Regions from separate parts of the Candidatus Agathobaculum pullicola genome, predicted to be linked through region 2. Evidence: predicted binding sites of a transcription regulator. Region 2 holds the regulator's gene; each other region holds the start of a gene.

Region 1 (2,201 bases), on a different contig from region 2:
AGGTCGCGCTTGATCATCTCGTGAAGCAGGGTGGTGGTGATACGGCAGCCTGCTGCACCGATCGGGTGGCCGAGTGCAATCGCACCACCGTTGACGTTCACCTTGTCCATATCAAAGCCCAGCTCACGGTTTACAGCAGCCGCCTGTGCCGCAAATGCCTCGTTGGACTCGATCAGATCCAGGTCTGCAACGGTCAGGCCGGCACGCGCCAGTGCCTGACGGGTGGATTCGATCGGGCCGATACCCATGATGGACGGATCACAGCCAACCGAGCCGAATGCGCGAATCTTGGCCAGCGGCTTGAGGCCGTGTGCCTTAACGAAATCCTCGGACGCGATAATCATGGCTGCGCCTGCGTCGTTGATGCCGGAAGCGTTGCCTGCGGTAACCGTGCCGTCCTTCTTGAAGGCCGGGCGCAGCTTTGCCAGACCCTCGAGCGTGGTCTGGGGACGGCAGTGCTCGTCGGTATCGAAGATAATGGTTTCCTTCTTCTTCTTGACCTCGATCGGAACGATCTCGTCCTTGAACTTGCCGTCAGCGATTGCCTTGGCAGCCTTCATCTGGGACTCATAGCCGATCTGATCCTGCATCTCGCGGGTAATGCCGTACTTCTCGGCAACATTTTCCGCAGTAACGCCCATGTGGTACTGGTTGAATACGTCGAATACACCGTCATAAACCATCAAGTCCACAAACTTCACGTCGTTCATACGAGCGCCCCAGCGCATGTTGCGGGAGATATACGGTGCGCCGGACATGGACTCGCAGCCGCCGACCAGCATCATCTGATCCTCGCCGGAGCGGATGATCTGAGAGCCCAGAGAGATAGCGCGCATGGAGGATGCGCAAACCTTATTCAGGGTCATGGCAGGAGTCTCAAGCGGCATACCGACGCCGAGAGATACCTGACGGGCTACGTTCTGGCCGACGCCGCCCTGCAAAACCTGACCAAACAGGCATTCGTCGATAGCAGCTTTGTCAACGCCAGCGCGTTCAATGGCAGCGTTGGCAGCAGCGATGCCGAGCTGAGCGGCAGGTACGTCGCGAAGGGTGCCGCCATAAGTGCCGATAGCGGTACGGGCAGCGGAACAGATGTAAACGTTCATTTGGCTGTTACTCCTTTTCTTCTCTGGCACCGGATGCACCGGTGCAGTTTATTGTCTCTTTCGAGTTCGTTAATATTTTATCAAAAGTGTGGAGAATTGCAAGAGGTTTTGCGAAAGTTTGTGGAGCGGTTGGCAATATACCCAACATCTGTACAATACACACACAGAAAAAAACGGAATTTAATCGTTCGCCAGACCCATCCATGCGTCACGAAAGATGTGGGCATCCATCCGCTTGATCGAGCCGTCCTCGACAGTCAAAGTCATCTTGTCTGAGATACCCTCTGCCGCCGCGACGTTAGCGATTTTCTCCGGTGCGCCGATGCTGTCGCGGTGGCCCTGACCGGCTGCGAAAAACAGAGTCACGTTGTTTGGATGACCGGTCTTGCGGCCTCTTCCGCTGCGATAATGCTTACTTTTTTCATGTTCTATCATACTCCCTTGCATGACGGACGCTTGGCGCGGCCGCCCAATTTACGCCAATTGCCGGATTGTCCGAATGGCTTCCGGGATGCCGTCTGCGGAGTCCATAATGACGCGATGATCAGCGTCAATTTCTTCATACAGATAGGGGCAACCGGTGCAGCCGCGGATAATCAGCAGTACGTCGTAATGGACGCCGTCCTCCGGATAGGAAAACGAAGCGGCATCCACAAGGGAGGTGCGCACGGTTTGATAGGCTTCTCCGCGGTCGTAGCGCGGATTGCAGCCGCCGCAGAATTTGACAGTGCAGCACAGCATGGTGCGGTGAGCCTCCTTTGGCTGAGTGAAATTGCAAACATAGGCACTCACAGTGCGCCATGAATGCCTATGCGATGCCCAGAGATTACTGGATACGAGCAATCTTCTTTGCCAGTTCCTTCTTCATTTCCAGATTGGACTGACGGGCAATCATGATGCGCTGCGCCTGAGGCGAGCCTGCGCCGTGCATGGATTCCGGCAGATAGCCGACAGCAGCAGTGCCCATCGTCATATTTTCAATCAAACGCAGTACGCGCATACGGTCCTCGGTGGGAACGGAAGCGACTCCCTTGAGATACTTCTCAATGTAGGGTTTCAGGGCCGGGTTGCGGTAGTCAGCCTCGGAGGGCTGTG
Region 2 (2,201 bases):
TATGCACGCAAGACCGGCAAGAATCGCGTCTCCTGTGTGACCAAGGCGAATATCATCAAGACGACCGATGGTAAGTTCCTTGACACCTGCCAGAAGGTGGCGAAGGAATATCCGGAAGTCGAATTTGATGACTGGTACATTGACATCATGACCGCAAAGCTGCTCGACGACAAGCGTCGCCGTGACTTCAAGGTTGTGGTGCTGCCCAACCTGTACGGCGATATCATCACCGACGAGGCGGCAGAGATTCAGGGCGGCGTGGGCACCGCCGGCTCGGCTAATATTGGTAAGCGTTATGCGATGTTCGAGGCGATTCACGGCTCTGCGCCGCGTATGGTGCAGGAAGGCCGTGCAAAATACGCCGATCCGTCGTCCGTGCTGCGCGCATCGGTGATGCTGCTTGAGCACATCGGCGAAATCGAGTTGGCGAAAAAACTCGACCGTGCATTGGATATCTGCATGTTTGAGGAAAAAAAAGTGGTTGTTACCGGTCGTGATACCGGTGCGACTGCGCAGGAATTTACGGATTACATGCTGGATACTATCGCGCAACTGTAAGCACTGTACCATCCCAATGAAGAAAGAAGGAGAGAGCCTGTGGAACGTAAGCAAGAGGTTTCCAAAGCGGTCATTCAGCGGCTGCCACGCTATTACCGGAATATCTGTGAACTGAAGGCTGAAGGCGTGCAGCGCATCTCTTCGCGTGCGCTGGCTGAGCGCATGGGGTTGACAGCGTCGCAGATCCGGCAGGATTTTAACTGCTTTGGAGGCTTCGGTCAACAGGGCTACGGTTATAATATTGACAAGCTGATGGAGGAATTGGGCACCATTCTTGGCTTGCGTGCTGGACGTACGGCAATTTTGCTGGGTGCGGGCAACTTGGGCCGCGCGCTGCTCAACAACTTTGATTTCGGGGCAAGTGGATTCCAACTGCTGTGTGCATTTGACGCGAATCCGGAACTGACAGGGAAGAGGTTCGGCGGTTATGAGGTACGCAGCAGCGATACCATGCAGGAATTTCTGGCCAAACACAAGCCGGATGTGGCGGTTCTCACAATTCCGCGGGGCAAAGCGCCTGAGATTGCGCGGGAACTGGTTGATCAGGGGATTCGCGGCCTGTGGAATTTTACAGGAGAGGATCTACATCTGGGCGGTCTGGGCGTTCCGGTGGAAAACGTCCATCTGTCTGATAGCTTAATGACGCTGTGCCATCTGGTCAGTTCGACAGACGAATAAAAAAAGAAACGGCCTGCGGGCCGTTTCTTTTTTGTGAATTCATATTTTATCAAGAAAATATGGCGTGGTCTGATAGACGTAGTAGTTAACCCAGTTAGTATAGAACAAATGCGCATGCGCTTTCCAAGTGACAAGAATTTCGTCATCCGGATCGTCGTTGCGGAAGTAGTGAACCGGAATAGTAGGGTTCAAACCCTTGGCTAAGTCTCGCTCATATTCGTTCTTGAGCGTATCAGAGTCGTATTCCCCGTGGCCGAGCACGAAGATCTGACGGCCGTTCATTGCTTCTACGATATATACACCGGCTTCGTTGGATTCAGCCAGCAACCGCAGCCGATCATTTTGGAGAATATCCTCGGTGCGCACTTCGGTATAGCGCGAATGAGGGGCGAAAAATATATCATCAAAGCCGCGCAGCAGCGGTTCCTTGGGGAAAAGCATATGGTGACGAAAAATACCGGACATCTTGCTCGGAAGCGGATATTTGGGAATACCATAATGGTGATACAAACCGGCCTGCGCACCCCAGCAGATATGTAGGGTAGAGTGAACATGGGTCTTGCTCCAATCCATGATCTCGACCAGCTCATTCCAATATTCCACATCCTCAAACGGCATATTCTCTACCGGAGCACCGGTAATGATGAAACCGTCGTATTTTTGATCGCGAATATCATCAAAAGTTTTGTAGAAAGTGAGCAGATGATCCTCGGGCGTATTTTTTGAGTGATAGGTCTTAGTTTGAATTAAATCTACCTCAATTTGAATGGGGGTATTGGATAAGCAACGTAAAATCTGTGTTTCCGTAATGATTTTTAAGGGCATCAAATTGAGTAATGCGATGCGAAGCGGTCGAATATCCTGCGTGGTAGCACGATGCTCGGTCATGACAAAGATGTTTTCGCTTTCCAGTACCGCACGCGCAGGCAGACTGTCGGCTATTTTGATTGGCAAGCCGACCCCTC
Region 3 (2,201 bases), on a different contig from region 2:
TAATGCCCGGGCAGCAGTGAGTCGACCTGCCGGAATACACCGGACGCGGGTGGGCGCGCAGGACCGAGCAGCAGCACGGCGCGCAGGCCGTCCTCGTCTACCTCAGGCTCGACCGCCGGGTGGCACAGCACCGCGCCGACGGTTGAACCAAATACGATGCCGTCCTGCAAGTGTGCGACAAACAGGGGCTTAACACCCAGACGATCGCGGCACAGCACGAGTCGCCGTTCTTTCTTCTGCCAGATGGCGAACGCGAAAATACCGTTGAGACGCGCAAAAGCGTCTGTGTCCCATTCAAGGAAGGCGTGCAGCAGCACCTCGGTATCCGAATGGCCACGGAATGTGTGTCCGCGTGCGAGCAGGTCTTTGCGTATTTCTTCTGTATTATATAACTCTCCGTTATATACCAACACCGTGTTTTCGTCGGGCGCGCACATGGGCTGCGAGCCGCCGTCCGGGTCAATGACGATAAGGCGCCGATGGACGAGCACTGCGTCCTCGTCCTGATAGTCCCCCGCCGCGTCCGGACCGCGCGGCGTCAGGCTGCGCTGCATGCGCTTTGCCGCTGCGGCGTAGCGGCGCGCGTCGTGTTCATAATCGACAAAGCCGCCGATTCCACACATAGACTTTTCCTCCTTATATAATGGCCTTCCTTGCTTTTTATGCAGAAGGGGCGGGAAATATGAGAAAAACCGCTGGGATACGATGTGGGACACCGGATGTGTAATACACTATAATGCAAACAATCTCCCGGATTCCACACAGAGTTTAAAATACGGGTTTACAATGGAAAAAAACGGGTCGAAAATCTCACGCAAAAGTGTGTTAAATCCTTGACATATTCCCGGCAAACGATATAATAGAAATAGACATGCTCCAAAGTAGGGTGTTGGCTTGGAACGCAGCGCTGCGGCCCATGGGCATCGGGCGCTGTGTTTTTCTGTACACCCGCGAATATTTTTTGGGAGGTATATGGCATGGATTTTAGGCTTACAAAAGAAGAAGCACTGTTCCAGAAGATGTGCCGTGAGTTCGCGCTTAACGAAGTAGAGCCGCTCGCAGCCGAGATCGACGAGCAGGAGCGCTATCCGGAAGAGACTGTCCAGAAGCTGATGAAGTATGGCCTGATGGGCATTCAGTTCCCCAAGGAAGTCGGCGGCTCCGGCGGCAACTATGTTTGCTACTCTATCGCAATCGAAGAGGTTAGCCGCGTGTGCGGCACCACCGGTGCGATTATTTCCGCGCACGGCACGCTGGGCGCTTGGCCGATCTACGCGTTCGGTACGCCCGAGCAGAAGGAAAAGTGGCTCCGCCCGCTCATCGAGCCTAAGGAAGGCGCAAAGGTGGGCGCATTCGGCCTGACCGAGCCCAACGCGGGCACTGACTCCGCTGCACAGCAGACCATCGCTGAGAAGCAGCCGGATGGCTCCTACATCCTCAATGGTACCAAGGTGTTCATCACCGGCGGCGGCCGCGCGGATACTTATGTTGTTTTCGCGATGACCGATAAGAGCAAGGGCAACAAGGGCATTTCCGCGTTCATCGTGGACAAGGATGACCCGGGCTTCTCCATCGGCAAGATCGAGCACAAGATGGGCATTCGCGGCTCGCAGACCTCCGAGCTGATTTTTGAAGATGTGCATCTGCCGGCTGACCGTCTGCTCGGCAAGGAGAACGGCGGCTTTAAGATTGCTATGATGACGCTGGACGGCGGCCGTATCGGTATCGCTTCTCAGGCGCTCGGCATCGCGCAGGGCGCGCTGGATAAGGCGATCCAGTACATGAAGGAGCGCGTTCAGTTCGGCAAGACGCTGGACAAGTTCCAGGGCCTGCAGTGGATGGTAGCCGATATGTACACCCAGATCGACGCTGCTCGTCTGCTCGTTCGCCGCGCTGCGTTCAACCACGACGTGGGTCTGCCGTTTACCAAGGAAGCTGCTATGGCAAAGCTGTACGCTTCTGAAGTGGCAATGGACGTTACCACCAAGTGTGTCCAGATCTACGGCGGCTACGGTTATATCCGTGAGTACCCGATGGAGCGCATGATGCGTGACGCTAAGATCACCGAGATCTACGAGGGCACTTCTCAGGTTCAGAGAATGGTCATCGCCGGTCAGATTCTGCGCTAAGTAAAGGAGGAAAACTGAACTATGAAGGCAATTGTTTGTGTAAAGCAGGTTCCGGATACCTCCGGTAAGGTT

Evidence for each region. The regulator Rex, encoded in region 2, represses fermentation and respiration genes when NADH is low (regulators of the CRP and FNR family bind a similar motif). The targets are predictions, from matches to a motif close to ATTGTTAANNNNTTAACAAT.
Region 1: the regulator Rex is predicted to act here: its motif matches at 1,172-1,191, upstream of ACTQ3V_RS07600 (acetyl-CoA C-acetyltransferase).
Region 3: the regulator Rex is predicted to act here: its motif matches at 822-841, upstream of ACTQ3V_RS10165 (acyl-CoA dehydrogenase).

What each region holds. Positions count from the first base shown of each region.
Region 1 covers NZ_JBQKJP010000017.1:2,299-4,499, forward strand. The annotation lists gene ACTQ3V_RS07600 (acetyl-CoA C-acetyltransferase) at 1-1,106, opposite strand, end outside; gene ACTQ3V_RS07605 (hypothetical protein) at 1,287-1,541, opposite strand; gene ACTQ3V_RS07610 (hypothetical protein) at 1,581-1,847, opposite strand; gene ACTQ3V_RS07615 (4-hydroxyphenylacetate 3-hydroxylase family protein) at 1,933-2,201, opposite strand, start outside.
Region 2 covers NZ_JBQKJP010000003.1:143,789-145,989, forward strand. The annotation lists gene ACTQ3V_RS02670 (isocitrate/isopropylmalate family dehydrogenase) at 1-558, shown strand, start outside; gene ACTQ3V_RS02675 (redox-sensing transcriptional repressor Rex) at 598-1,236, shown strand; gene metA (homoserine O-acetyltransferase MetA) at 1,276-2,190, opposite strand.
Region 3 covers NZ_JBQKJP010000027.1:30,877-33,077, reverse strand. The annotation lists gene asnB (asparagine synthase (glutamine-hydrolyzing)) at 1-623, opposite strand, end outside; gene ACTQ3V_RS10165 (acyl-CoA dehydrogenase) at 978-2,129, shown strand; gene acrB (acryloyl-CoA reductase electron transfer subunit gamma) at 2,151-2,201, shown strand, end outside.